Stieleria sp. JC731: one gene and its partner. The protein of the gene in region 2 interacts with the protein of the main gene of each other region in a pairwise test. Links are inferred from orthologs where the notes say so. Each region holds a gene or a part of one and is shown on either strand. Other genes may lie near its edges. The genes, in order: tpiA and pepT.

What was found.
Region 1: the proteins of pepT (region 2) and tpiA interact in binary tests that used the Escherichia coli proteins (3 or more experiments, as listed by UniProt). The link is inferred for Stieleria sp. JC731 from one-to-one orthologs.

The regions. Positions count from the first base shown.
Region 1 is NZ_JAJKFQ010000002.1:672,580-687,490, reverse strand. The notes cover bases 5,651-8,649. They hold tpiA (triose-phosphate isomerase), read right to left. Parts: upstream 7,529-8,649; coding sequence 6,773-7,528; downstream 5,651-6,772. Other genes in these bases: aroF (3-deoxy-7-phosphoheptulonate synthase), read right to left, coding at 7,525-8,562; secG (preprotein translocase subunit SecG), read right to left, coding at 6,082-6,702; LOC67_RS08225 (YicC/YloC family endoribonuclease), read right to left, coding at 5,651-5,923. Outside these bases: SEFIR domain-containing protein, read right to left, coding at 1-332; putative manganese-dependent inorganic diphosphatase, read right to left, coding at 1,587-3,230; flavoprotein, read right to left, coding at 3,276-3,884; DNA-directed RNA polymerase subunit omega, read right to left, coding at 3,894-4,172; gmk (guanylate kinase), read right to left, coding at 4,157-4,759; more of YicC/YloC family endoribonuclease, read right to left, coding at 4,910-5,650; hypothetical protein, read left to right, coding at 9,122-9,622; hypothetical protein, read left to right, coding at 9,682-12,021; ABC transporter ATP-binding protein, read left to right, coding at 12,018-13,025; ABC transporter permease, read left to right, coding at 13,022-14,608. UniProt on the Escherichia coli protein: Involved in the gluconeogenesis. Catalyzes stereospecifically the conversion of dihydroxyacetone phosphate (DHAP) to D-glyceraldehyde-3-phosphate (G3P).
Region 2 is NZ_JAJKFQ010000002.1:1,022,482-1,037,209, reverse strand. Bases 5,149-7,964 are described here. They hold pepT (peptidase T), read left to right. Parts: upstream 5,149-5,840; coding sequence 5,841-7,088; downstream 7,089-7,964. Other genes in these bases: LOC67_RS09495 (4-(cytidine 5'-diphospho)-2-C-methyl-D-erythritol kinase), read left to right, coding at 7,905-7,964; LOC67_RS09505 (3'-5' exonuclease), read right to left, coding at 5,149-5,554. Also shown: serine hydrolase domain-containing protein, read right to left, coding at 1-234; DUF1571 domain-containing protein, read left to right, coding at 468-1,328; PVC-type heme-binding CxxCH protein, read right to left, coding at 1,547-4,642; more of 3'-5' exonuclease, read right to left, coding at 4,730-5,148; more of 4-(cytidine 5'-diphospho)-2-C-methyl-D-erythritol kinase, read left to right, coding at 7,965-8,903; SpoVG family protein, read left to right, coding at 9,078-9,605; ABC transporter ATP-binding protein, read left to right, coding at 10,081-12,051; FxsA family protein, read right to left, coding at 12,307-12,762; alpha/beta fold hydrolase, read left to right, coding at 12,918-13,781; 4a-hydroxytetrahydrobiopterin dehydratase, read left to right, coding at 14,163-14,525; hypothetical protein, read left to right, coding at 14,522-14,728. UniProt on the Escherichia coli protein: Cleaves the N-terminal amino acid of tripeptides.

The DNA of each region.
Region 1 (14,911 bases), 350 kb from region 2 along the record:
AAAAGCGGTGCGGATATGTTGCGAATCGATTCATTGGCCCGCGTGAATTCCCCGACTGATGTTCCGATTGCTTCAATCGCATCTGCGCTTGAGTTGATGCCGTCTACCGAGGCCGCAAATGCAACGAACTGCGCTATGTTTTCCGCGCCGGTGAATGGCACAATGTGAGTTTCACCATGCGCCATACCGCGTTTTGGAGTGGGGATTGAATATTGCAGTAGGCGTTCTGCGACGAATCGCGTAATCGTGCCGCCCGTGGAGCAAGGTAATACGATCAGATCGGCTGGGCCATCGAATAGATCACCCAGTCGGAGTTCGACAACTGCTGACATTTAGGTGCTTTCCTGCCGGCTAACGGTACAAGTTAAACCCGACTTAGTCGGGTAATATTAATGATAATCTAGGATTACGACCGAATGAGTCGCATTGCCGTTCATGATCACTCGCTGGGTGAATATTGGGAAGATAAGTTTTACCATTTCGGTCGGGTGTGGTGGGGGCTTTGCAGAGCTGGAATTGAATTGATGAGCCTGAAACGGTTCGGTCAGCAATCCCGTGTGAACTGCTGTTGACGTTATGGCAGTTCGCAACTGCTTCGTCTTGTCGTGTCAATCTGAAACTCTTCTCGAAGTTTTTGGGCGATAGGTTTAACCAGGAGATCGCGAAGAAGGTGAATTCGGATTTCGCGGCTGAATGCGAAGGACAGAAAACTCAAAGGATTCATCGGAGAAAGTCCGCATTTTGACTGTTGACAAGGATCTTCGAGGCCTTTTGGCAGCTTTGGATTTCGTGGTTGATCACGGCTGATCTGCCAAAGGCGGCGAGGTTTCGTGGCGTGAGGCTTTGACGCACCGCTCATTATTTAGGAGCTATGTCGCAAGCGGTTGCGCGGTGCACTTGATGACCTGAATCTTGAGCTCCGTTTTCGACGATTGTCGTGATGGATTTCCTTGGGGCACGCTTTGGTGGCGACAACTGAATCCCATGGCATCAACACAGGGGTATCAGCCCGGGCTGCTTTTGAAGCTGGGCGAAATCCGAGGGGCCGAGAATTCGTTTTAAGAAGGCCTCGATGGAGCTTTAACCGCAGGCTGGCGCCTTGCGGCTGATTTGGATGCGAGTATCCGTTTCAAGAGGGCGTCTGTGAGGCTTTCAAAGAGCACCTCTGTGGAGCGTTAACCGCGGGCTAACGCATTGCGGCTGATTGGAAGCTGAAAACGAAAAAAGCCCAGCGGATCGAGATGATTCCGCTGGGCTTTGTCTTTCGGTGAAGTGATCCACCAGTACCGAAGGAGGGACTCGAACCCTCACTCTGTTGCCAGAATTGGATTTTGAATCCAACGCGTCTGCCAATTCCGCCACTTCGGCATGTTCTGCCGCGAAACACGATGAACGACGTCTCACGGAAGTCTAGAAGTATCCAATACGATCCAGGTTCGTGCAAGACGGTGTGTCGGGACGTTTTTAATTTACCCGGCCGCGGCGATACCGCATTCGTTTGGTTACACCTGTTTCGACCATTTTGCAGCCCAACTGAAGCCAATCTCCGTGATTCATCCACGGGTGGTTTGCCGGTCCTGCGGCGATCAATTCGATTCCATCAAGCTGCTGATCAGCGGAAGCAGCTGCTTTTTGCGACTGACAACACCGTCGAGCTGGTAGAGCCGGTCTTCCAGCTCGGGATAATTGATCTCTTCCCAGCCCTGCGGCTCGCGGCTCATCATCAACAAGCTGCCGTTGCTTGCGATGTCGGTGACCAGCAGCGCACTGAATTCCAACTGCTGCGTCGATGCCATGCTTTCCAGTGCGTTGAACAGTTCTTCTTTGCGTTGCCAGAACAGGTCGAACCCGATCTCTTCGATTTGCGAAATCGAGAACTTCTGACCTGCCTCTTCGAACTGTTTGCAGTCTTCGCGGACGACTTGATCTGGGGTGCAAGTTCGCAGTGCCGATCCGACACTGAAGAACTCGTTGGCAAACTCGTCCAACTGGACTTTGCAAAATCGCTGCAGCCAATTCAGGATGTCTCGATCGGTCGATGTCGTGGTCGGCGAACGCAAGAACAGCGTGTCACTGATCATTCCCGATGCCATGCACAAAGCCATCGATGGGTCGGGATCGATGCCGGCTTGGCGAAACATCTTTGCAACCAACGTGCATGTCGAGCCAACCGGTTCCATTGTCAAACGGATCGGGGCGGTGGATTTCAATGAACCACCAAGCCGGTGATGGTCGAGGACTTCGACGATGTTGGCTTCATCCGCCCCGGCGACGGCTTGTCCAATTTCGTTATGATCGACCAGCACCAGTTCGGGCTTGGGTGGGTTAACCAAGTCACTTTTACTGAGCACACCGACAAGCTTACCGTCTTCTAAGACCGGAAAGATCGTTTGCGGGGAGCGGAAGATCTCACGCCGAGCGTCGGCAACAGGCATCCGCGCCGGAAGCGACATGAAGTCTGATTCAACAACGCCGCTAATCAGCTGAGCCGCCTTGATCCGCATGGTCGTTGTCGCGGTATCAAAGGGGCTGCGCAGGACAGAGATTCCGCGCGCCTGTGCCAGTTGCATCAGGCCATCACTGAGTTCATATCCGCCTGTGACGACCAACGCTCGAACGCCCAGTTCCAGTGCCGGAAGTTGAATTGTCGGGCGGTCCCCGCTGACGACGATCAATCGGCCGGCGGGAAATTGCTTGATGTGTTCGGTAAAGCCTCCGGCGCTCATCGCGCCGACGCTGACGATCAGGTCTTCGTCGCGATCGGGTTCGACCGCATGTTGGAACTCGCCACCGAGCACCGAAACGATCTTCGACAGGTTCGTTCGGACCTGCCGACCGGTTGTCGGATCGACGTTGCTGTTAAGGACCAGTTCCAGCAGATCAAGAAGCGTGACGATGCCGGAGAGATTGTTTTCGCGATCGACAACGGGAATGCTCCGCAGGCCGCGATCATCCATCCGGCGATAGACTTCGTAGAAAACCTCGTCACAGGTTGCCAGCGTGACATCAGTTTGGCAAACGTCTTCGACGGTGGGGCGGACATCCATCACGATCCGTGGATGAGACAGCCCTGCTTTCTTGAGCGCGAATTCGGTCCGTTGGTTTGGTGCGCCACAACAAGCCGCGATCGCGTCAGGTCGGGTGGTGCGACGAAGGAAATCGGCGTAGGCAATCGCGGCACAAATCGCGTCGGTATCTGGGTTGCGATGGCCGAAGACGAAGAGAGGCATGGATAAGACTTTCGGATAATGAACGGGATCGCAGGTGCGATATTCTTAGCTGTCGTCGAGTGTTCGTCGATCCGGAGACGCCAGTATATTCAAAGCGCGGTCGAGGATGGTTTCCGGTTCACTCATCCGTCCGGTACCACGGACGCGGCAGGAAAGCCAGCCCGATTCCGGCCCGACAAGATGGCAACCGTCTTCAGCCAACTGCGCGACATTGCGTTGGACCGAAGGCTTTGACCACATCGGATCACTCATCGCGGGTGCGACCAACACAGGAGCCACGTTTTGCAAGTAGAGCGTGCTGACGAGGTCATCGGCAATCCCGTGTGCAAACTTGGCGATGAGGTTTGCCGTTGCGGGGGCGACAATCATGAGATCGACGCCATCTGCCAATTCGATATGTGGCCCAAGAGGATGCTTGGGGTCAAAAGATTCGATCGCGACGTGGCGACCTGAGAGTGCGGTCAGGGTCGCTGGGCCAAGAAACTCTGTCGCCGAGCGAGTCATCGCGGCCTGAACCCGATGGCCGGCTTGGGCCAGGCGACTACAGAGGGTTGCAGATTTGTAAGCGGCGATTCCGCCGCCAACGGCCAACAGGATTCGCTTGGAAGCATCCTGTTGGCGAGATGACGGATCAATTGCTGGCGAATCGGTCACGCCAAGTGCCTACAGATCGGCGGCATCAAGATCGGGAGCTTCTGCCGCTGCGATGGTCGCATCCAAGTCCAATTCGGTGACTTGTTCGACTTCGTTGTCGGTGTTCAAGAAGATCTTGTCTTGCAGGATCTCTTTGAGCACGATCGACATCTTGTCGTGGGTGTCGACACTGACGAGCGCTCGGCTGCCTTGGTTGAGCTGCACCAAACGCTTTTGGATCAGCGTGCTCAGTTTGAATCGTCCGCCAACCTTGTTGACGGTTTCTTCGTCTTTCAGTTCTTCGAGCATACCTGGTTCTCCTGGTGGTCTTTAAGAATTCGGCAAACTTGGGCGACGGCCGCATCGACCGCCCCATTGATAATTTCGTATTGGTATTCGTGTAGGAACCGCATCTCATCGGCGGCGGTTTCCAAGCGACTTTGAATCGCTTTTTCGCTTTCGGTTCCCCGGTCACGCAGTCGTCGTTCGAGTTCTTCCATCGAACCGGGATGGATGAACAGCGAAATGGCATCCAGATCGGAATGTTGCATCACTTCCAAGGCACCTTGGACATCGATTTCCAGGATGACCCATTGTCCTGCCCGAATGCCGTTGGTGACTTCGCTACGCAGTGTTCCGTACCAGTGTCCGCGTCCGAACACTTCTTTGCATTCTAGGAACGCATTGTCGCTGCGCAGTTGATCAAATTCGTCTTGCGAAACGAAATGATAGGCCTTTCCGGGGATTTCACCAGGGCGAGGCTTTCGGGTGGTCGCAGAGACACTCATCCGTAGCGGAAGTTCGCACTCGGCCAGCAACCGTTTTGTCACCGTCGATTTACCGGCGCCGCTGGGCCCGGAAATGATGATTAACTTTGCGGCGTTCGATTCACTCATGGCCTGGTCGTGGCGACAAAGCTGTCGCGCTGTGTGTTTTCGGGGCTGCTGTTGATAGGGTGATGACTAAACCGCTGGGCTGCGAAGGCAGGCCGTGAGGCTTGGCTTCCGCGGCGGCGGTCGGTAGGCAAACTTAGGTTAGCAAAACGGCTATTCCAAGTTTTGAACCAGCTCTCGCATCCGTTCGATCGCACATTTGATTTCGACGACGAGTGCCGAAATCCCGGCGTGATTCGCTTTGGAACCGATGGTATTGGTTTCGCGAAACATCTCTTGGGTGATGAAGTCCAGTCTTCGCCCGGCGGGTTCGTCGCGGTTGCCGTTCTGGTTTCGCTTCTGGCTTGACTTGGCGTTCTCGTTTTCGCCACGGAGGACCGCTTCAAACAGGGTCAAGTGGCTTCCCAGTCGTGTGATTTCTTCGCTGATGTCGGTCCGGTCGGCATACACCTGGACTTCACGCAGAAGATCGGTCGGGCCGACTTCGGCATCAAAGTCAGCGAGCAGGCGATTGACTTTCGTTTCCAACCGCGAGCGGTATTGATCGGCGACTTGCGGTGCGAGCGAAGCGATCGAGTCGACGTGCTGCCGAATGGTCTCGCAGTCGGCTACCAGTGTTTCCGCCATCGCCTGACCTTCGGTTTGTCGCATGGCGGTCAGATTCGCAGCCGCTGATGACACAACGAGGCTGACTTGTTGCCAAAGGGCGTCGTCGTCTTTTTGGCCCTGGTCCCCGGAAAGAACACCGGGAAGGGAAACCAATGACGCGGTGCTGATGGTGACGTGTTCGCCGGAGACGCCGCTGTCGTTGATCGCCTGTTGGCACTGCCGAAGGTAGTCAGCTAGGACGGCGGGGTTGATCTGAACCGGCGTCTGGCTGCCGTGTCGTTCGACCGAAATGCTGACGTTGACGGCACCACGGTGAAGGTGTCGGCGGAGTTCGGATTCGATCCGTGATTCCAGCGGGGTGATCGCCTCGGGGCTGCGAATGCTGGACTTAAAACCGCGATGGTTCACCGAACGGAGTTCGATCGTGATGGTTCCCAGTGACGAATCGCCTGCGGCGCGGCCTTGGCCGGTCATGCTGCAGACTGCATAGGCGCGCGAGCCGTCGGAAAGTTCGCGATCGGAGTTTTCGACGACTTGGGCAGCAGAGGCAGATGTCATTCGCAGGGCAAATCAGTGCTAGGATGGGTTCGGCGTGCATCGCTGCGGTGGTGCACAGCCAAAGGCGAGTTTGGTGCTTTGTCTAAATTGCCAAAAGTCGGGATCGGCCAATGGTTGACCGACGGAGAACCACTCAAGCAATCGACAACCGCACGCGATTACTCGCTTTCTTTCTCGGATTCGCCGCTCGTGTCGGCTTCTTCGGCAGTTTCCGTTTCGGGGGCTGCCGGTGTTAGCTCGGCCGAAGGTGTTTCGGTGGTCGCGGAGGCATCGCCTTCGCTCGACTCAGCCGATTCTGATTCGCTCGATTCGCTGCTGTCGTCAGCAGGTGGAGTTGCTGGATCGGTCATCAGGCCGGAGTCCAGACCTTCGAGGCCACCGAGGCCTTCGAGTCCGCTTAGGCCACCGGCCGCACCGCCTTCGGCTTCGGGTGAGACCAAGGCTGGCTTGGTGTCCAGATCCAAGTCTTCGTCAGCAACAGCGACTGGCGGAACGCCAAGCGTGTACATCGCGATCGCACAAACCAAACCCCAGACGATCGCTGATACCGCAGTGATCACCGTGAAGGTGTCACCCGCTTTACTGCCAAAGGCGCTTTGGCCACCGGGACCACCCAGGGCTCCGGCCAAACCGCCGCCCTTGCCACGTTGGACGAGGATTAGCAGGATCAGGAACATCGACAGGATGAACATCACCCAGCCCAGCGCAGCGCTGCCGAGTGTCGCCAAAGGCAAGAAGTTCACTGGCAGAGAGCCGGCGCTTTGAAATAAATCAGCCATTGGATCTCACAGTCCGTTTAAGTTTGATTGTGTGGTTGCGATGTTAAATGCGAGGTTGCCGATCCGTCGATCAACCTGCGGTGATGATGCCGACGAAGTCGTCGACTTTCAGGCTAGCGCCACCGACCAGTGCGCCATCGATATTCGGTTGCCCGAGCAATTCCTTGGCGTTTCCTGGTTTGACGCTTCCGCCATATTGGATTCGCATCTGCTCGGCGATTTCGGTCGTGAATAGCTCACCGAGCAATTTACGGATGAACGCGTGGACTTCTTCGGCTTGCTCTGGCGATGCGGTCTTGCCGGTGCCGATTGCCCAGACAGGTTCGTAGGCGATGACCACGCCGCTGGCGCGGGCTTCGTCCAGGCCTTCGAGCGAGCCACGGATTTGGGTTTCGACGACTTCTTCGGTCTTGTCGGCTTCGCGATCTTCGAGCGTTTCGCCAACGCAGACGATTGGAACCAAGTTGCCGGCCATTGCCGCAGCCAGTTTTTCGCTGACTTGCTTGTCGGTTTCGCCCATCAACGCACGTCGTTCGCTGTGTCCGAGAATGACGTAACGGCATCCGCAGTCGCTTAGCATCGCGGCGTTGACTTCACCGGTGAAGGCACCGTCAGCGGTTGGGTACAGGTTCTGTGCACCAAGTCCGACAGCCGATCCGGCCAAGACGTCCGACACAAGATGCAGGTAGACCGAAGGTGGGCAGACAGCGACTTCGACAGACGGGTTTTCGCCGACCGCTTCGGAGACGCCTTTGGCGAGCGACGCAGCGCTGTCAGCTCGCATGTTCATTTTCCAGTTTCCGGCGATGATGGTTCGGCGGCTCACGCGGTTGTCTCCGGCAAAGGTGAAATGGTTTTTCCAAGTAGTTCAGCGAGGCTTTTCATCTGCTGGGCTAGCTCGGCGTATTGCTCGGGCAGCAAAGCTTGAGGGCCATCGCTTTTGGCAACTTCAGGGCAATCATGGACTTCGATATGAACTCCATCCGCACCGGCTGCCAACCCTGCCAATGCACAGGCAGGGATCAATTCGGGTTTACCGGTCGCGTGGGAAGGATCCACGATGATCGGCAGGTGGCTGAGTTGCTGGACCAATGGGACCGCGGCAACGTCGTAGAGGTTTCGGGTCGCGGGGTCAAAGCCTTTGATTCCACGCTCGCAAAGGATCACATTCGGATTGCCCTGCGAAAGAATGTATTCGGCACACATCAGCAAATCGGTGATGGTGGCTGACATTCCACGTTTCAGTAGGACAGGTCGCTTTGACGCGCCGACTTCGTTTAGCAAAGCGAAGTTCTGCATGTTGCGGGCACCGATTTGCAACAAGTCGGCGTACTCGGCAACCAAGTCAACCAATCGAGGGTCGGTGACTTCGGTGACAACGGGCAACCCATGGGCTTGGCCGACGTCACGCAGGCGTCGCAAGCCTTCTTCGCCCAATCCCTGAAACGCATACGGGCTGGTGCGTGGCTTGAACGCTCCGCCGCGAAGGATGTTCGCCCCGGCAGCTGCGATCGACTCGGCAATCCGATGCATGCGGTCTTCTTCTTCGACGCTGCATGGGCCGGCGATCAAGCAAACGTGTCCGCCACCAACTTTAACGCCGCTGACATCAACGACACTGGATTCTGGATGGGCTTCGCGAGATGCGAGCTTATAGGGTGGCAACACCGGAACGACTTTCGCCACGCCCGGAATGGCGCGGATGGATTCGACCACAATCTCTGATTCATCGCCGATGATGCCGACAATGGTGCGAAAAGTGCCGCGGCTGAGGTGGGCTTTCAGGCCGAGCGCTTCGACACGTTCGATGACGTGGTCGATTTGCTGCTCGGTCGCACCGCCCTTGAGGATCAAAATCACGGTGGTTCAGGTGGTTTATTAGTTACAGAAGTGGGGCGGGAACTCGATCGAGCCACAGAGTTTAGCTAGCCAGGGCGGCTGTCGTCGAGGGCAAACGTCGATTGTTAAGATTCATCGAGCCCCTGGTGACGATCATTCGGCCGCAAGGCGTCGCTATCAAAACCCAATTCTGAGCCGAAGCTCGGTTTTTTCGCTGGATTCCTAAGTAAATCAGCCCTGGTGGAGTCTCCTGCTGGTGTCTTCCGCGGGAAGGGCCGACGAAGCGTTCGCGAATCATTTGCGGATCATTGGGAAGCGCGAGCCTCGACTGTTTCGGACGCAGGGGCGAAATCGCCGGAGTTGTCTTCCCCCGCAAGTTGGTGGTCAGTGATGTGCTCCGTCGCCGTTTTCCGCCAGGACGGTTCGCTGTTCAGAAAGGCTGCCAGAAAGGCTGCCCAAACCGCCGACCCACACAGAGGGTTGACCGAACCCGCTAAACTGTCAGTGGCCGATGCGGCATTCTCCTCGACGATCTTCTTATCAACTTTGACGACACCACGACGAAATAGCTGGACTGCTTATGGAATCGCCGCAAGCTCCCGGGCGTCAATCGGAATCCGAGCCGGTTTTGCCCAGCCGGTTGCTGCCGCGGATCTCATTTCAATCGATGATGATTCTGACCGCGGTCTGTGCGGTGATCGCGGCGGTCGTTTCTGCCGCAGGTGATGGCGGTGACTATGCGATGGCCGCTGCCATTGGCCTGGCGTTTGTGCTCAGCTCGTTCGCGCTCTTTGTCATCTTCTTTTTGCTCAGCTGGTCGGTGTCGATGTTTCCACGTTTGGTCGGCGTGGCACTGATGTTTATTGGAGTGCAATTCTTGGTCGCCCGATTGGCTGCCATCTCCCTAGGAGACCTGGCGGTGATGAAGTCGACGGTGGCGCTGGTGGGGATTCAAGTGATTGGGCTGTTCCTGCTCATCTACCCCATCGGACGCGAAAAGTCCGACGTTGAAAGCAGTCCTTTCGCCAGAGACCAGCTTCCGCCGCAATTGCTGGCTCCTCGAGATCCGACGGATTCTTGATGCCGATTGAGATGAAACCCCTAGCACTACATCGAAAGCGAGCACCGCATCGAAAGCCTATGAAGCTATTTATTTGGACTCTCTGCCTGACACTGCTCGCTTTGGACCGTTCGCCAGCACTGGCACAAGGGATCAATCTTGACCTGGTGCAAGCGCTAGCACAAAAGCGAGTCACGTTGCCGGCGCCGGATGTCAACGGCAAGACGACACCGACGGCCAATCTGACGGCGACCATTGAACTGACCAATTTGTTCGACGTCGGCAACGTCGGATTGCAGGCCAAGATCTATTCAACCGTCGGGCCATTGTCAGCACAGCGAAAGCTGGCCATTCGATTGACCCCAACGGAAATCCATCTGCCAGCCAACAACGCCACCGCGATCACAATTCCAGTGACGTTTGACCAAGGCAAGAACGTGATGGAGGTCAACGAGGTTTTTTCGAAGTGGACGATCGGTGAAACCTTTCGAATCGAGCTGCTGGAAAACGGTGACCCGCTACCAAACTACAGGTCCGATGTCGGGGCCCCGATACCGAAGCGATCCATAGGCAATCCGTTCAATATGATGCCTCATGAGTTTTGGTGTGATATTGGGTACTTGGGTGTCGTCGACCAGGCGCCGAAGCAAGCGATGGACTCAGGCTACTTCATCGTCAATTCGGCAAGCGTCGTGACACGATTGAATGAACAGGACATGCCAACAGACTGGCGTCTGCTTCAGCCGCTCGATTGCATCGTGATGGATGCAAAGCTACTGCAGGGGCCGCCTCAGAGTCAAAGCGTTGATCCAGAAGTTTGGTTGAAAGTGATCGACGCGATTCGATACTGGACGCTCAATGGTGGCGTTCTTATCTGTGTGACCGATTCGGAAGGTTTGGGGCAATCGACTTCATGGGATGAAAACTCAGTCGAGAACCAAATTGCCGATAAGCTAAGACTCAAGATGACTTCCGAGTGGTTCGGTGAGAGAGAGTACAACGCCAACATCGAGCCTAAGTTTGCGGTTGCACTCGGTTTGGTTGATCAAGCAGATCTATGGACGCAGCAAGCATTGGCCAATGCGGCAAACGCACAGGCCAGTATGAGATTTAGCTTGCCCAACGGTGGATGGATTCCACCGACTGCTTTGAACACGACTCCTGCAGATCTACGCGACCTGCGTCGCTGGTCTGGTGAAGCGAGAGAAGTGATCGAGCAACTGCAACGTTCTTGGTCGAATTCGATCTTTCGGTCGACCGGTGCCGGAACGGTTGTGATCACTGATCAAGCCGGAGCACAGGTCTCCTTGGTTTCGGAAATTGTCCAGTACATCACCGGCTTTCATGCATCGCCGATGCTGCGACGCGGTGTCGATCCGATCTTAGGTGACAGCCGCCATCAACGTTGGTTGATTCCCGGTGTTGCCCAGCCGCCGGTGTATACCTTCATGGGCATTTTGACCCTGTTCGTAATCTTGGTTGGCCCGATCGCCTATCGATGGACGACACGCAGTCATCGATCGCACTTGATGTTCCTGATCGCGCCAGTGCTGGCTCTGCTGACAACCGTTTCAATGTTTACCTACAGCATCCTTGCAGATGGTTTCGGGACGGTCGTTCGTGTCCGCCAATTGACTTGGGTTGATGGGCAAAGTGGCGACGCTGCCGAACGGACGCGATCAACAACGTTTGCTGGGATCAGTCAAGCCGGAGGCATTCGGTTCAATAAAGACGCGGAGGTCTTTCTTTATCCCAATGCGGATACGGCTTGGGAAGATATTGATCGTGAAGTCAACGAGGTCCGTCAGCAGGTTCGAATCGAAGAGGATCACCAGCAGTTCTCGTCCGGATTTTTGCCCTCGCGAACGCAAACGCAATTTGTCACGCACCAAGTCCGTCCTGATCTTGGCAAGCTGACACTCGGCGAATTGAAGCCGTTTGATTCCAGTGGCGCGACACCCAACCAGCAGTTCGCAGACATCACCAGCACCCTGCCATTTGATTTGACGGAGGTCTTGGTTCGTTCGTCAGACGGTCGCTATTGGAACGCCGATCGAGTTCAAGCTGGCAGCACTTCCACTGTGAAATGGGTCGAAGACGTTCGCGTTTCATCAAAGATTTTGGGAGGGCTTTATACGCAGCATCGTCCGGTCGGTGCGGTTGTCTCACAATCACGTCAGAATCGCCGCTCGGAAAAGGTGCGCGACCTTTCGCTATTTGCCAATCGTCAAATCAGTGGCAGCGGAACCCAGGCGGTCGATGGCGTTTTCGAAATCTGGCTCAATCAATACCTATTCGTCAAAGGCGATTTGCCAAACGGAACCTTCATCGGGCTTTCGAGTATCTCTGATGACGTGGTGCCGATTTCTGATGCCGAACAGGTCGAGAGTGTGCGTTACGTGATGGGGACATTGCCATGAGTCAATCGATTGAACAAGCCAGCACTGATGTAGGCAACATTCCCGCCGTTCACGAATCATCCACGCCCAGTATTGAATTGCGGCGTCTGCATCGGTTCTTTGGTGATACGAAAGCCGTCAACGACATCACGTTCAGTGTCGGACGTGGGCAGGTGTTTGGGTACATCGGTCCCAATGGCGCAGGGAAAACCACATCGATGCGGATTTTGGCAACGCTGGATCTGCCTAGTTATGGCGATGCCTTCGTTGATGGGTTCTCCGTGGTCAATGATCCAGAACTTGTCCGCAAACGCTTGGGATTCATGCCGGACTCGTTCGGTACCTATCGCGATGTCAATTGTCGCGAGTACCTCGATTTCTTTGCCCGCGCGTATGGCTTGGTCGGTCGGGAACGCAACGAACGTTTGAAGTGGGTGATCGGTTTCACTGGCACCGAAAAGATGAGCGACAAGCCGATTCGCGGTTTAAGCAAAGGCATGAAGCAGCGTCTTTGTTTAGGACGGGCGCTCATTCACGATCCTGCCGTTCTGATTTTGGACGAGCCCGCGGCAGGTCTGGACCCACGCGCTAGGATCGAATTGCGGCGCATGATTCGTGATCTGGCCGACCGTGGAAAGACAATCTTGATTAGCAGTCACATCTTGACCGAGCTTGCCGAGATGTGTGACGCGGTCGGTATCATCGAACAAGGCCAACTGCTGGCAACCGGCCACGTCGATGACATACAAAAAGAGATGCAGAATGAAGCGGAGCTAACAATCCGTGTGCTCAATCGGCAGGACGAAGTCACCGCCACGCTGGCTCAATTGGAGCCACAGGTGTCGATCGATTCTGTGATCGTTGATGGCCAATTGTTGCGATTCGGCTTTAGCGGCGAACTCGCCGATCAGGCCGCGATCGTAACCCATCTGGTTGGCGCCGGTTATCAGGTCGCCGAGGTTTCGGCGCGGAAGAAAAGTTTGGAAGATGTCTTCCTGCAAGTGACAGAGGGTTTGGTTCAATGAGTGTCGCAGTTAATCAGCCCACTGCTCCGGAAAGCAAGTTTTCGCTATGGCTGGATGCACTGGATCGACGGTGCGAACGGTTTGGCGACGCAATCAATCCGATCTTGGTCAAGGAAACACGTCAGTCGCTGAAAAGTCGTCAGTTCGTCGTGACGTTTTCGCTGATCTTGTTCGCGGCGCTCGCTTGGACGGTCGCTGGCAGTCTTTCGATGATGCCACAGATTTATACATCGCCATCGGCGCCTCGAATGATGATCGGCTATTACGCCGTGTTGGCGCTACCAATGATGTTGATCGTTCCTTTGGCGGCCTATCGATCGCTCGAGAGTGAGATTGATGACGGCACACTGGAATTGCTTTCGATCACGACGCTTTCGCCTTGGCAGATCGTCCTGGGGAAACTTTCCAGTGCTTCGCTTCAGATGCTGTTGTACTTTGTGACTTTGTTTCCATGCTTGGCATACGCCTATTCGCTGCGCGGAGTTGATTTTCCGACAACGCTGATGATCCTTGGCTCGCTCGCGGTCGCCGGGCAGGTGCTGACGGTACTGGGGCTGTTTTTCGCACCGGTTGCCAAAGGGCGTGGTGGCCGAGTGATGACGATGATCGTCTTGATCTTGATTTTGATCTTGGCCGAGTACGGTGTCAGCGCGATGGTGGTCGGGTTAATCTTTTATGGCAATCCACTGACGAGTACCGAGTCCGTCTTCGCTGTCATTTCGACGGTTTCATTTGCGATTGTCGCTATCAACCTGATGTTGACCGCCACGGCAGCTCAGTTGACTCCCGAAACTGAGAATCGTTCCACCGCGATCCGTCTTTCGCTGTTGGCATTCACGTTCGTTTGCGTCGTGATCAGTGCCGCGTCATTGTTGTTGTTCAAACAGCGTGGAATCCCAGTCTACTTGATCAGTCTGTTCGTCTTGGCGGCAATCTGGACCATCTGTGGCGCGATGATGGTTAGCGAACGCGATACGATGACGCCACGGATTCGTCGCGAACTGCCACAAAGTTTCTTGGCGAGGTTGTTCACCACTTGGCTAACGCCAGGACCGGCAACCGGAACGGTGTTCACGATCACATGCATCGCCGTGCTGACCTTCATTCAGCAATTGTCGGTGCAGTGGATCACAAAGACAGGTATTGCCCGAGGCGTCGGCATCGCCCAATTGACTCGATATATCGGTACGCCGGGACTGTTGTATGCGGCGTACGTGGTCAGCTATCTGGTGGTGGTTCGCGTACTAATGTGGGCCGTGCGTTTACGCAATAACGCGCGTGCCGAAATCGGTTTAGCCGCGTTTGTCGTTGTGGCCGTGTTGGCGGCGCTGCTGCCTTATTCGATCCAGCTTCACTATTACGATTATCAGCAGATCAACTACGATCCTGTTTGGCAGGTGACCAATTGGGCGTTCACGCTGTTTACCGCCTTGGATCGCGGCCTACCCGCGTGGCAGGTTCAGAACATCGTCGGTGGCGCGATCTGCCTTTCGTTGATGGCGATCATCGCTTCGTGGAAGGTCACACGTCCACGAACAATCGCGACGCCTGAAAATGTACGCAAGGAACTTGAGCGTGCATAACCGATCGATGCAATGTTCGTTTAGTGCCAGGATCGTGGAGTTTGACGCGATTGCCGAACGGAGAGAGCTGCGGCTGCCGACTCCGAATAGTGTTCTATAAGTGCAGATTAGTGTTCCAAAATTTCCAACCACTAATCTTCGCTAATTGAACACTAATGAATACATCTGAAAGTCCTTGTGCATCCGTACTTGATTAGTGCCAAGATTTCGGGTGTATCGACAACCCGTCGATCATAATCAGCGCGATACGAATTTGCATGTAACGACTGGCTGCCCCGTTCACGTTCTTGCATCGTCAATTGG
Region 2 (14,728 bases):
TTTGGTGACCGAGAAAACTAACGAGACGGTTTCTGGTCCCCAGGGCTGTCCCGACTGTTGGCACTGAGACCCTGCCCAGATGTCGACGACTTTTTGCCCTCGATGATAGATCGCACAGGAGGCCCCGCGTTCACCGCGAAAGCGAAAGTTTTCAGCGAACGCTTCGGCGACTGGTTCGAACCCGGCGGCCACATGTCCGCCGATCATCACTTGGTCGGAAAAGGTCGTTCGCATGGCTCGTGTTATTCCCGGCAGTTTTCAGTCATTGACACAATTTCTCGTCATCGACGGCGAATTGTCGATCTGACCTTGTCTTTGCAATCGTAAGAGAACTATATCGAATTGGGCAATCTTAATTTCGGCATCAAAATTGCCGATACCGATTGAAACGGTCTACTCTTTTCTCCCTTTCGGTCGACTGTGCTATGGACTCCTCAAACTTTCGATTCCGGCTCACCGCAATCTGCATGGCTGTGATCTGCGCTGCAACGCAATCTTCTCTTGGGCAAACGCCCGCATCCGCTGACCAGCCGGCACCCAACGATGTTGAATCGTCGGTCACCGCGACTCCGGTTAGCTATCGGCCTTCCTCCTTGAATCTGCGGTCTCATCCGATTGATCCTGCATTGCAACTGGCCCAAGAAAGTTTGTTGCACGTTCAGACCAACGTCAAAGACTACACGGCACTTTTCGCAAAACGATGTCGCGTTGACGGTGAACTGCCACCACTGCAATTTGCGCACCTGAAAGTACGAAATCGAAAACTTGATTCAGGGCAACTGATTACCCCGATGGGTGTCTACCTGGACTACCTCAAGCCCAGCTCCGTCAAAGGTCGCGAAGTGATCTGGGTTGAGGATCAGAACGAAGGAAAGATCGTCGTTCATCAAGGCGGACTCGCCGGACTACTGACGCTTTATCTTGATCCCGATGGTGCGCTGGCGATGCGAGGTCAGCGATATTCGATCCGATCGATCGGTATCGAAAACCTGCTTCATCAATTGATTTCAGTTGCGCAGGAAGATCGTTTGCACGGCGAGTGTGTGGTCGATATCGACCCAGACGTACAGCTTGGGACTCACAACTGCACGCGAATCACGATCACCCATCCGGAAAAACGCGAGCACTTTCGCTTTCACCAAGCGGTCGTCTTGTTTGACAATGATCTCCACATTCCCATTCGCTATTGCTCGTGGAAATGGCCTGAAACCGAAGGCGGCAAACCGGTTTTGGATGAGGAGTACAACTACTTGAAGGTCAAGGTGAATACCGGATTGAGCCAATCGGATTTCGATCCCGCCAATCCTGAGTATCGGTATTCCGAGTGAGCTGAGTCACACCTCTTGTTGCAAGGCTCCCGCCTTGCAACACCTTGGCTTGGCAGGCTCCCGCCTGCCGCTAAGAGCAATTGCAGGCGGAGCCTGCGAGACATTTCATGCGAGGCAGAGCCTCGCACGAGCCCTTGTCGCAAGGCTCCTGCCTGCCAGTTCGGACACATGCCAAGCGAGAGCCCCGCACGAGTTGGAAGCTGCGCACCGCCCCAGGACTACTGCCGAAGCATCAGATAGCGAAACAAATCGCTCACCTGCTCGTCGGACAAATCCTGCAACAGGTTCTCTGGCATCAGAGACGTTTGCATCGGGGCGAACCGTTCCAGATCGTCGCGGACCAAGATGACTTGACGATTATCTGCGGTCCGAAGCGTGACCGTTTGCGGATCTTGTGCGTGCATCATTCCGGTCAGCACACGACCATCTTCGGTCAGTGCTTGGTACGACTGAAAGCCTTCGCGGATTTCCAAGCTGGGCTCGATGATGGCGTTCAGCCAAAACTTGACGTTCCCACGCTCGTACCCATCAAGGGCGGGGCCGATCGAATTGCCTTGGCCGAACAAACGGTGACAGTTACCGCACTTCGATTTAAAGATCGCTTCGCCACGTTCAACTTCATCACCAGTCGATACATCTTTCAGCGAAGATGCTAGCAAATCAGAGTAGCGTTGGATCTGAGCGATTTTCTCTTTGGATGAAACAGTGACCTGTTTACCGAAGGCTTCCTCGACCGATTGGGTCATCGCTTCATCTTCATAGGCACGTAACTGTTGGACGACGTCTTCTGGAACTTCACGTCGCTTCAGTCGCCAAGACGTGACTTCGTTAACCAATCGTTCGGCCCAATTGCGACGGCTGGCAAGCGTCCGGCATGCTGCATCTCGTAAACCGTGTTCTGCCGAGATTCGTCCATAGAACGCAGCGATCAGGCCACCGGCAATCCGCTCGTCGGCGAAATGGCCAAGCGACAAAATGGCAACGCGCTGTAGCGATGGATCGGCAGCCATTCGCCCGGTTGCCAATTTTAGTAGGGTATCGATCGCGGCCTTCTGCTTCAGCTCACCCAAAAGTTGCGCCAGTTCGATCCGAAGTCCAAGATCTGTTTCGGAGTTTTGAAGCTGCTGAACGGCTTGTTGTGATGCCCCGGCAGGGTCACGACGGAGTGCCAAGATGATCCCAGCGTTTCCTCTGCGTTCTTGTTCCTCAGCCAAAACACGATCCAGCAGCGGCGGCAGTTCTGGCAACGATCGTCCATCGAATGCTCGCGTCAGGCCAACGACCATGGCTGATCGAGAGGATTCATCGGGAGCGATCTTGATCAGCTGTTCGCAATGGTCGATCGCTTTGGCGGTTCCTTCGGACGCATAGCGTTGCATCAACCGGGGAAGGATGGTTTGTCTTATCGCCGTTCGATCCCAGATGGATTCGTCGCTGGCAAGCCATTGTCGGATCGCAGCTGCATCATCCGCATGGGCTTCGACGGCCCACCAAAGTTGCAGCGGGATGTGTCGGTCGGTTTGATCGATCGAACGTGAAGCCAATGCACCGACGATCGCGAGACCGGTTGCCGCATCGATCCGCTTCGCGGTCGAGGCGAGCTGGCTGCGAACACGCAAGTCATGTTCTTGACGGGCAAGTTCGATCATCGCGGGGTGTCCTTGATGCCGATCGCCCAATAGCCGAACAGACCAGAATCTTATCCAGGCATTTGAATGGTTCATCCAGTGAGCCGCTTTTTCTGCCGTCAACAGATCGAGAAGATGAAACGCCCAGAGAGCTTCCAACGACCCTTTGTTTTCGACCATTTGTTCAAGCTGTGCGGCGATCGATTGGTCGCCGCGCCATCCGAGTTCTAACAGCGATCGTCGCCGGACCCACTTGTTCGAATGAGAGAGTTTCTGAACCAGCTGAGCGGATGACAGTTCTGCCAAGTTGCCTTCGCGGTAAACCGGATCTGATCCCTCAGGCCGCAAGCGGTAAACACGGCCGCTTTCTTTATGCCAATCATCAACCGGGTTTACATGACTGAGCCGGGTGTCGTACCAATCGGCGATGTAGACCGCGCCGTCAGGTCCAACGCCCGCGTAGACCGGTCGGAACCAGCGATCATCCGATGTCAATAAATCGCGGCGGTCTTCGGTGCGATAAGTCGAACCGTCTTGGATCAAGTCGCTATGCCAAACCAAGTTGTGTAACGAGTTGGGGGCGATGATGGTGCGATTAAAGTCCTGCGGAAAGAGCCCGCCTTCATAGATGGTAAAGGCCTGTGCGAAACGCCGCGTGTCGCCCTTCATCGGCATGCCGGTGAAATATCCAAACGCGTATGGATTGGTCAGCGGGCCGTGTTTTCCCCAGTTCTTATCGGCGTAGCTTCCCTGCGGATAGTGGTAGCCACGTTTGCTGCCACCGTTGGTGCCGGAGAACAATTCGCCATGAGAATCGATTTCGACACTGAAAGTGTTTCCGCCGCCTTCGGCGAAGATTTCAAATTCAAAAGTGGTCGGGTGGTATCGCCAGATGCATTGGCCTTGGAATTCGACGCCTTTGGTGACTTTGGAACTGACCACACCAGCGGTGGTGCTGCCGTTGGCTCCGTACAACCATCCATCGGGTCCCCAGATCAAACTGTTGGCAACCGAATGAGTGTCTTGCAGTCCGAACCCAGAGAGGTGAACTTCGGGCGGGCCATCGGGAACATCGTCATGGTCTGCGTCGGGGTAATGCAGCAGGTACGGTGGGTTCAAGACCCAAATGCCTTTGGGACCGATTTGAACCGATGTCGCGATATTCAAATCCGTGATCACATCTTTGTGGGTGTCATAGATTCCGTCATTGTCGCTGTCTTCGAAAACGGTGATTCGGTCGGCGCCGGGTGTTCCATCCGGCGGAGGCAACGGAACTTTATCGAAGACCGCTCGCAGGTACTGATCAAAGCGGACCACTTTTAAACCGGCGGGATATTGATATTGCCGATACTGCACGACCCACATGCGTCCGCGGGAATCCCAGCTCAGGAACAGAGGCTGCGCGATTACCGGTTCGCTTGCGACCAGATCTGCTGCGACGCCGGGGCGTAGATCCAGCTGGCCGATCATCTGGTCTGCGGGTGTCGGTTGCGATTCGTCTTTTTGTGCACCCAGTGGCGCAAAGCTACGAAAGATCTCTGCGACCTTCTCGTTTCCCGCCGGTGCTTCGGCAGTTGAAGGTTCGTTTTGGGCAGAAGCGTGGGGGCCGACCAAGAAAACAGACAACGCTGCGATCGACCACGACTGAAAGATTCGATATCGAAGAAGCCAATATTGCAGGAGCATTTATCGCAGAGGGATGGCGCGGTAGGGCGGGTTTTGATTCGCCCATGATAAGCCGCCGCGGTCTGCTCTGCTGAAAATGAGACGCCGCTAAGTTTCGGCGGTCTCGCTTTCCCACGGGTCAACCCATTCCTGCCAGTGGCTCAAATAGGTTTCGTAAGCTTTGCAATCGCATGCCGCCGCTTCGATCCACTGCTTTGTCGACGCGACCAACTCGACTTCTTTTTCCAGTGTCAATTTTCCATGCAGCACCATCGCGCGTAGGAAAACAAAATAGGTATCAAGGACATCGCAGCGACAGTAATCGCTGATTCCAATCAAATCGCCGTCGTCGTATTGCTGCTGAACTTGATCACCGGTGACGTTCATCTTGCCGGGCTTGGCCAGCATCTTGGTCGCCAGATTCAAACCGCCGTTAAAGCGAACCGCGCTAAAGTTTGTTAGCAGGTCCTGTAGGTCGAGATGGGAATCGACGCTGTAGCGGTTCCTTGGCGAGCGATAGCCTTCGTTGGAAAACCATGCCGGGATTGAGATCCCATATCGGAAGGCAGCCAATTCCATTAGCGGCAAATCAAAGGATCGCCCGTTGAAGGTGACCCACTGAGGTCGCTTGTAAACTTCCCAGCCCTTCCAAAAATGAGCGGTGATCACGTGGCTTCGGAAACTCGGCTCGTCGAGTGAGACGATATCGATCAGGCGGAAATTGCGATCGACTTTTGCGATCACAACCGAAATCGGGATTTGGAAGGTATGCGGGATAAACGTGGATCCCTTTTCTTCCAGCAACTCCGCTTGGTATTTCGCGATCGCTTCACTGGGTGTTAGCGACTCACCCGGGTACCGGACTCGCGCGATCAGGTCGCCGTCGGCAATACTTTCGCAATCGAAAACTAAATGGGAAACTTCTTCAGGCATCCAATCCACCGAGTCCTTTGCCGGAATCGTGTCTGTTGACAAGTCAGTCAATCTGCAAGGCTATCATGTATTGCCATCATATCCTGGTCCTGCGCATAAGATAGACGGGCAGCCACCCTTGGCGTCATGCGAAACCCGCACGAACCCCTTCAGAGCACGCCAGCCCTATCTGAACACGACAGACCACGACGATTTTAAGCCGTTTCGGAATCACTCGGTCGGATGAATTGATCCGTCACAGATGATCCCGTCAGCGATACCAGCCACGATTTGTCCAAGAATCTCCATGTACGAAATCAACCGCCAACGCCTTTTGGATCGTTTTTTGCGCTACGTTCAAGTGGGGACGACCGCAGATCCAAAAAGCAAAACTTATCCCAGTACCGAATGCCAACGTGACCTCGGCAAACTCTTGGTCGAAGAGCTGACGAAGATGTCCGCGAGCGATGTTCATCAGGACGAACACGGTTTGGTCCATGCGACCATCCCGTCAAGCGTTGGGGCGACAGGGGTTCCCGTCGTCGCTCTGCTGGCCCACATGGATACTTCGCCCGATGCCCCTGGTCACGGCGTTCGGCCTCAGGTTTTAGAAAGCTATCCCGGCGGTAACATTAACCTTCAAAGCGGCGAAGTGATCACGCCGGAATCTTGTCCGGACCTGCTTAATTTGGTCGGCAAAACTTTGGTTACGACCGACGGAACGACCTTGCTGGGCGGTGATGATAAAGCGGGAGTCGCGATCATTGCCGAGCTTGCCGAAACGTTGATTGAGAATCCACACCTGCCACACGGTGACATCAAGCTGGTGTTTACCTGTGACGAAGAGATCGGACACGGAACGGACAAGATCGATTTGCAGCAGTTAGCCGCAGATGTTGCGTACACGCTCGATGGTGGCGGCGAAGGGGTGATCGATGTCGAGACCTTTTCTGCTGACGGTGCATGCGTCCGCTTTATCGGCGACAGTATCCATAGCGCGATCGCAAAAGATCGAATGATCAATGCGCTCCGCGGAGCAGCTGACTTTATTGCCGCACTTCCACGTGACAGTGAAACACCGGAAACGACCGAAGGCCGTGAGGGCTTCATTCATGCAAACACGATCACCGGCCAAGTTGCCGAAGTCACGCTTGATCTAATCTTGCGATCATTCAACACCGAAGATTTGCCGGGATACGCGGATCGACTTCGTGCGATCGCTGCCGATGTCGAAAAAGCCTGGCCGGGTTTAAAAGTTGTTGTCGATGTCTACAAGCAATATCGCAACCTCGGTGATGGGCTCGCGAAACTGCCCGAGTCGGTCGACTTCGCTGTCCAAGCGTTTGAAAATTTGGGACGGACATACAAAAAGGAAATCATCCGTGGTGGGACTGACGGTAGCGTCCTGACCGAAAAGGGTTTGCCAACTCCGAACCTGTCCAGCGGCCAACACAACATCCACAGTGTTCGCGAGTTCGCGTGCTTGGACGAAATGGCCGCAGCGACGGAACACTTGGTGGAACTGATGAAACTATGGTCGCAACATCGACGCTAGTTGCTGGTCCTTCTTGTTAACAACGAGTGCCAGAAACGTAGGGCTGGCCTCCCATTAGCCGCACCGCGTTAGCGGCGGTTAAATGACTTGGAGAACCTGACAAAGGACCCGGAACCGCACGCTCGCGCGTGGCGGCTGATCGTTCGTCAATCAGCTCATTGCCTTATCAGCCGCTGGCGCCAGCCCGCGGTTTCTGCAACGAACCGAACCTGCACACAGAACCGCACGCTCGCGCGTGGCGGCTGATGAAAATTACCCTATGAGCCGTGCCGCGTTAGCGGCGGTTAAATGACTTGCAGAACCTGACAAAGGACACGGAACCGCACGCTCGCGCGTGGCGGCTGATCGTTCGTTCGTCAATCAGCTCATTGCCTTATCAGCCGCTGGCGCCAGCCTGCGGTTTCTGCAACGAACCGAACCTGCACACGGAACCGCACGCTCGCGCATGCTGGCTGATGAAATTACCCTATGAGCCGCACCGCGTTAGCGGCGGTTAAATGACTTGCAGAACCTGACATAGGACACGGAACCGCACGCTAGCGCGTGGCGGCTGATCGTTCGTCAATCAGCTCATTGCCTTATCAGCCGCTGGCGCCAGCCCGCGGTTCCTGCAACGAACCGAACCTGCACACAGAACCGCACGCTCGCGCGTGGCGGCTGATGAAAATTACCCTATGAGCCGCACCGCGTTAGCGGCGGTTCTCACACGGGCAACCGGGGCTAACGCCCAATCGGCTAATCCGAAAATCAAATTGGACCAAAACACTGGGCCTGGATCAAAACGGTCCGCCAAAATCAAAATCACATTGCTTTGAAATGAAAGTCCATACCCGACCACCAGCCAAGCTCAATCTCTTTTTGGAAATCCCAGCCAAGCGTGATGATGGTTATCACGAAATTGATACCGTCATGACTGCTATCGACTGGCGCGATGAACTAACGGTTGAGTCGATTGATGAACCTGTGGTCGAATTGACTGCGAGTTGGTTGCCTTCATTTGAAAGCGTTGCGAGGGAACTGGGGCTCGATTCGGGTAGTGAGAAAGCGCATCAGTTGCTTGGCATTCCGACGGACGAACGCAATCTGGTTGTCCGAGCTTTGAATGCTTTTCGTGATCACTTTTCGATCGCGAGCGGTTTCAGGGTCCAATTGGGGAAACGGATTCCCGCCGGTGCTGGGATGGGAGGTGCCAGTAGCGATGCGGCCCATGCGATTAGCTGTGCTGCCCATCTCCACCAGCTTTCCAGTGAAGAGCAGGCTTTGCATCAAATCGCCGCTTCAATCGGCAGCGACGTGCCTTTCTTCTTGCCAATGTCGGAAGATGTTGTGGTTGAAGACGAGACTGCTGCGGAGCGGCTTTGGGCCTGTCACGCCACGGGAAGAGGAGAGATCCTCCAACCAGTTGACATGCGAACAGCGATTCACTTCGTTGTCGGCTATCCACCTGCGAGCCTTCCGACAATTGAGGTTTATCGCAGGCTAAAAGTTCCTGCGGCGCCGATCAACTCTTCAGGTTTTCTTGCCGCGTTACGCAACGATCGTGCAGAAGATTTAGCAACGTCGATGATGAACCGACTGAGCGAACCAGCCTTAGAAATTTTTCCAGAGCTGAATGAATTGTTGGAATCACTGTGGCAATCTGGACTCCAACCGTGTCAACTAACTGGTAGTGGGTCGGCATGTTTTGGAATAGCGCGTGATGCGGAGCACGCTCAGCAAGCTTTACAGCAACTTAAGACTATCCATTCGGTTCCGGCTCTTTGGCGAGCAACACGGAGTGTTTCTGCGGCCGCAACAATTGAGAGAGTGATTTAAGACTGTTGATTTGCATTTCATCAAACGAAGGCAAGCGTCACGATCGTACGCAGCGTTGATGCATCACATTTGGGTCGCAGTTTTAAGTCACCACATGAGTTCGATCCAAGTTAATGCGCCGACATCAGAGAGGGAGTTGAGATCGTGGAAATCACGGAGATCCGAATCAAACTCATGGAGTCATCGGAAGATCGACTACGTGCCTTCTGTTCAATTACCATTGATGGATGTTTTGTCGTTCGCGACTTAAAGATCATCGACGGTTCCAATGGTCCCTTTGTTGCTATGCCGAGTCGCAAGTTGACCGGCCACTGTGATCGGTGTCATCAGAAAAACCATCTGCGGGCAAACTATTGCAATCACTGCGGGGCGAAACTGAGCTTTGACAACGATGGTCTGCTCGATTCGCCTCAAAAGCTGTATGCCGACGTCGCCCATCCGATTAACAGTGCTTGTCGCGAATTGATTCAAGACGCCGTTATCGAAGAGTTCGAAGCAGAACTGAGTCGATACAACCAACCTGGCTATCGCTCACGCTATGACGATGATTTTTATGATGCGGGCGAAGACGTCGAAACGGCGTTAATCGATCAGGCGCACAAGTCTCCTAGCGGTCCAAAGCAACGTGCCGACAACAAGGACAACAGGGTTTCGAATTCGGCCAGCGAAAAAGATGACGAGTTTGGCGCGGGCATTTTCTAAGACCACGCTCCGTCTGGTTGCTGACGCCTAAATGTTGACACTTCGTTCGTGTCGATGGCTTTTCTGATATCACTCGACCGTCGAGAAAATACTCGCGGTCGAGGTGACCGGCATCGCGGTACCCAGCATCACAGAAGATCGCCGTAGTCCCCTGTCGGTGGCGTCGAGATCGTCGCGGAACTTGTTTTGCCCAAACATGCTAAATGGCCTCGTTGTTTAGGGCCAACCGCATCCGCTCTGGTCGCTCCACTCGTCTCCTGCTAAAAGTTCTGTTAGCAGCCTGTCGGTCGAATATCGCCTTTTACTCCTTGCAAGTAGCATTCTTTCCCGCCCGTTTTGCGGAGAACGTTTTGCTGAGAACAGGGCGATTAGGTGAAAGTCGACAGGCCGAGCAAGGTTTTTTCAAACCTGTCGACGTCCAAGAAGCAAACTTGGATTGATAGCAAATACGCCCGCAGTGACCATGGAAGGTTCGGTGACTAGCCCCTTCGCACGAGTACTTCGAATCGCCGTCCACCGTTGGTGGGCATTGATCGGGATCATCGTTTCATCGCTCGCGATAGCCGTGCTATGGAGCGCGAATATCAGTGCGGTGCTTCCCATGGTCGATATCGTTTTTGCAGGGAAGACGGTTCCAGAATATGTCGATGAGACTTTGGAAACGACTAACGATCGGGCCGATGAAATTCGTTTATTGCTAGCGAATGATACACCCTTATCCGGCGATCAGTCCGAATCTCAACTGCGTGCCGAATTGGAACGCAACAACTCGCGAGCCCATTGGTACGGGATCGCAAAGCCGTACGTTGATACCTATGCGCCCGCAACACCGTTCGGGACTTTGTTGGCGATCCTGACGTTTTTGGTTGTCGGAACCGGCTTAAAGTTGATCGCTTTGATCGCCAACATGATGTGGGTTCAGTATGTCGCGGGACGTACCGCAATTGACGTACGCGAGCTGTTTTTTCGCAAAGCGCTTCACCTGGATCTTGACCACTTTGGCGAAAATGGCTCGGCCGATTTGACGGCCCGTTTAACCAACGATGTGTCCTTGGTAACTGCCGGGGTGACCACATTGTTGGGAAAGATGACTCGTGAGCCGCTGAAGATGATTGCCTGTCTGATCGGTGCGGCCATGGTGTGCTCTCGCTTGTTGCTGCTGGTGATGATCGTGATGCCGATCCTTGCGATCGTGATGCAGAAGCTTAGCCGTGCAATCCGTCGCGCCAGTCGACGTGCGATGGAAGAGATGAGCCAGCTTTACGGGATGTTGAATGACTCCTTTTCGGGCATCCGGCTGATCAAGGCTTCCAACACACAAGCGTTCGAGCGTGCAAGGCTGCGGCGAGGGACATTCGCGTATTACCACCGCAGCATGAAGATGGCGTTCTATAACACGCTTGCCCGTGGAACGACCGAGATGATGGGAATCACAACGGTCTCACTAGCGATACTGGCCGGTGGCTATCTGGTACTGACCAAGCAAACGCACCTCTTCGGATTGCAGATCACTACCGAGCCACTGCAGCAAGGCGAAGTGTTCTTATTCTTCAGCTTTCTCATTGGTGCTTCGGATCCGGCACGAAAACTTGCCGACGTTTGGAGCGGATTACAACGTGGAATCGCCGCATCAAATCGCGTGATGGAAGTTGTCGATCAAGATACACGGGTGAAAGAACCCAAGGTTGCCAAGACGGTTTCGCGGCCACATTCAAACCTTCAGCTGAAAGATGTTGAGTATCAATACCCGTCCGGGCCACAGGTTTTGCGAGGGATCAATTTAACGATTCCTCATGGCGAAACGGTCGCGATTGTCGGGCCCAACGGCAGCGGCAAAAGCACAATTATCAGCTTGTTATGTCGCTTCGATGATCCACAGGCGGGACAGGTTCTGCTGGATGATGTTCCGATCAATGAAATGCGAACGCGAGACCTGCGCAAGCGAATTGCGTTGGTCACACAGCGAACGATCATTTTTGAAGACACGATCGAAAACAATATTCGCTATGGTTGTCCAGGTGCCGATGAACACGACGTTGTCAGGGCGGCAAAGTTGGCTTTTGCTGATGATTTCATTCGCCGCAAGACACCGCAGGGCTACAAGACAATGCTCGGTGCCAACGGCATGCGGCTTTCTGGTGGGCAGATGCAGCGGATCGCTTTGGCGCGAGCCTTCTTGCGTGATCCCGACATCTTGATCTTGGATGAAGCGACCAGCCAAATCGACTTGGAAAGCGAACAATTGATCCATCAAGCGCTACAGCAGTTCTTGGTTGGCCGAACCGGAGTCATGATTACTCACCGAGCAAGCACGCTTGCGATGGCCGATCGGATCGTCGTTATCGAGCAGGGTCGTGTCGCGAGCGAAGGCGACCATGATCATCTCGCGAAGGACAATCGATTTTATAGAAGCCTTTGCGGCGCCGAAGTCCGAGACGCCGCTTAGGTGTTTTGTCACGCAACCGTCGCTAGCGCGATACCGGCTCAGTTCGGATTCGATGAGCCGCATCGGCGCTAGCCGCGGTTAAGTGAAGCCCCAACACCTAGCTCACCAATACGCAACCGTCGCTAGCGCGACAACGGCTCAGTTCGGATTCACTGAGCCGCATCGGCGCTAGCCGCGGTTAAGTCAGCCTCAACACCGACGCCTAACACACAACCGTCGCTAGCGCGATACCGGCTCAGCGTGACTGTCAACGACCTACCGGCGTGTGACTTTGCCGTCGATCGTGTTGGGGTCATCATATGTTTGCGGACGTTCGCTCTCGAAAAAACTCGATCGAATCTGAACGTTTTTGAACCCGCTAAAGTATCTCGAAAACAAGGTCTTCCGAATCAGATCGCGTCCGATCGGAACGAGCAAGACGAATCCAAATGCGTCGGTGATCAAACCAGGTGTTAGCAACAAGGCTGCGGCAAACACGATCATCAACCCGTCTTGAATTTCACGGCTGGGCACACGGCCTTCACCAAGGGCAGCATGGAATTTTTGCCATGCCATCAACCCTTCGCGTTTTGCCAGATACGATCCCAGCACCCCGGTCGCGATCACAACCAGAAACGTTGCTGCTGCGCTGGTGGCATCCGCAAGTTGCAGTAGCAAATACAGCTCTACCAGTGGAACGACGATAAATAGTACAAGCAGACGCAATAACATGATTGTCCCTCGGGACGGGGTTGGGCATGTCAGCAGTGGTGAGTGCCAACTTGGCAAGCCTCAATAAAAGTATTCGTTGAGGGACGCGAATTCCGTGCCGAATGTTCTGTTTTGAAAGCGAATTCCTTCCCCAAGAGCCGGGCTGAATGACGCTGATGATCGCTGGAACGCTAATTCTGCCAAATCGTACCGACCTGCACTGTCACCTCTGGAAACGTCGCGACGAACAGCACCGTGGCGCTGCCATCCTGATCCATGGGCTGGGCGACCATGGTGGCAGTTTCCGGTCATTCGCCGAACGGCTTTTGCAGCAGGGTTTGGCAGTTGCGGCGATTGATTTACCCGGCCACGGTCGCTCGAAAGGCCCACGAGGTGTGGCCTTAGATTTTGACGCCATCTACGAAACGCTTTCGCTGCTACGTCAAACGCTTGACCGCCAATTTGGCTGGACAAGTCACTATGTCATCGGGCACAGCATGGGGGGAAACCTAGCGGCAAATTATGCGATTCGGCGACACGAATTCGAAGGCGAAGGCCAACGTGCGATCGAGGGTGTAGTCTTGATCGCACCAATGCTGGTTCCGCCGCAGCATTTGGATCGTTCGTCATTGTTTGCCGCCTGGGCCACCGGCTATCTGGTTCCGTGGGTTCGGATTCAAAAACGTGCTGATGCAAAGCAGCTGCGGAGCTGTGGCAGCGAACGTGCGTTTGACGATGATCCGCTTCGACATTCAACGATTTCGATTCATACAGCAACGCAGTTGCTGGCGCAGGGACGTTTCGTCCTCGATCATGCACGCGAAATCGATACACCCACGCTAGTGATCTATGGCGATCAAGATGAATTGATCGATCAGACAGCCTGTCGCCATTTCGCGCTACGCGCCGGTCATATGGCGGAATCCATTTGCTGGTCGAATGGGCTGCATGATTTGATGAACGATCGTGACGCCGAATCAATTTGCGATCGATTATGGGCATGGATGGAACGCTCGTCATCGAATTGCAAAGCGGCGTGAGTCGTTGCGTGAATGCCGTTTCGGACAAGTATTGTGAAGCGAAGTGCGGTGTCAGTCCTAGCCGCAAACGCGTCGGGCGTGGTTTAATACCGTTTCGCGACAACGGCACAGTTCGGATTCACTGAGCCGCCATGGCGCTAGCCGCGGTTAAGTCAGCCACAACACCGACGCCCACACCTCACACAACCGTCGCTAGCGCGATCCCGGCTCAAGTCGGATTCACTGAGCCGCTTCGGCGCTAGCCGCGGTTAAGTCAACCACAACACTGAAGCCCACACAACAGACAACCGTCGCTAACGCGATACCGGCACAGTTCGGATTCACTGAGCCGCTCCGGCGCTAGCCGCGGTTACTGAACTTTATTCCCACTCGGCTCGACCTATGACAATACCTTCTGCCGAATCACTTGCCGCCAAAAAATGTGTTCCTTGCGAAGGTGGAGTGCCGAAACTTTCGAGCGAACAATCGAATCAACTTCTACAAGCGATCACCTTTTGGAATCTCGACGAGGCTGCTAAGTCAATCCGCCGAAGAATCAACTGCAAAACGTTTTCGCGAGCAGTCGAGTTGATCAATCAAATCGCTGCGGTCGCCGAAAGTGAGCAGCACCACCCTGATCTTCATTTGACTGGCTACCGTCATCTGGAAATCGTGTTGACTACCCATGCGATTGGCGGTCTAAGTGAAAACGATTTCATTTTGGCAGCCCGCATTGATCTACTTATCGGTTCGTCCGAATCATGACTGCCAGACATCTGTTACTAGCCCTTTTAGCCGAATGCACTGGCGATGACATTTGGAGTGTTCAGCATTGCCGCAGTCGCCGCGTTCCGGAACCATGGATCGCCGAATTCGCTGACGCACTGGAATCCGGGTTTGAACACGATGAAGAGACGATCTACACAGATGACGGTGTCGTCAATCAATTCCACGGCGTACGCGACGTC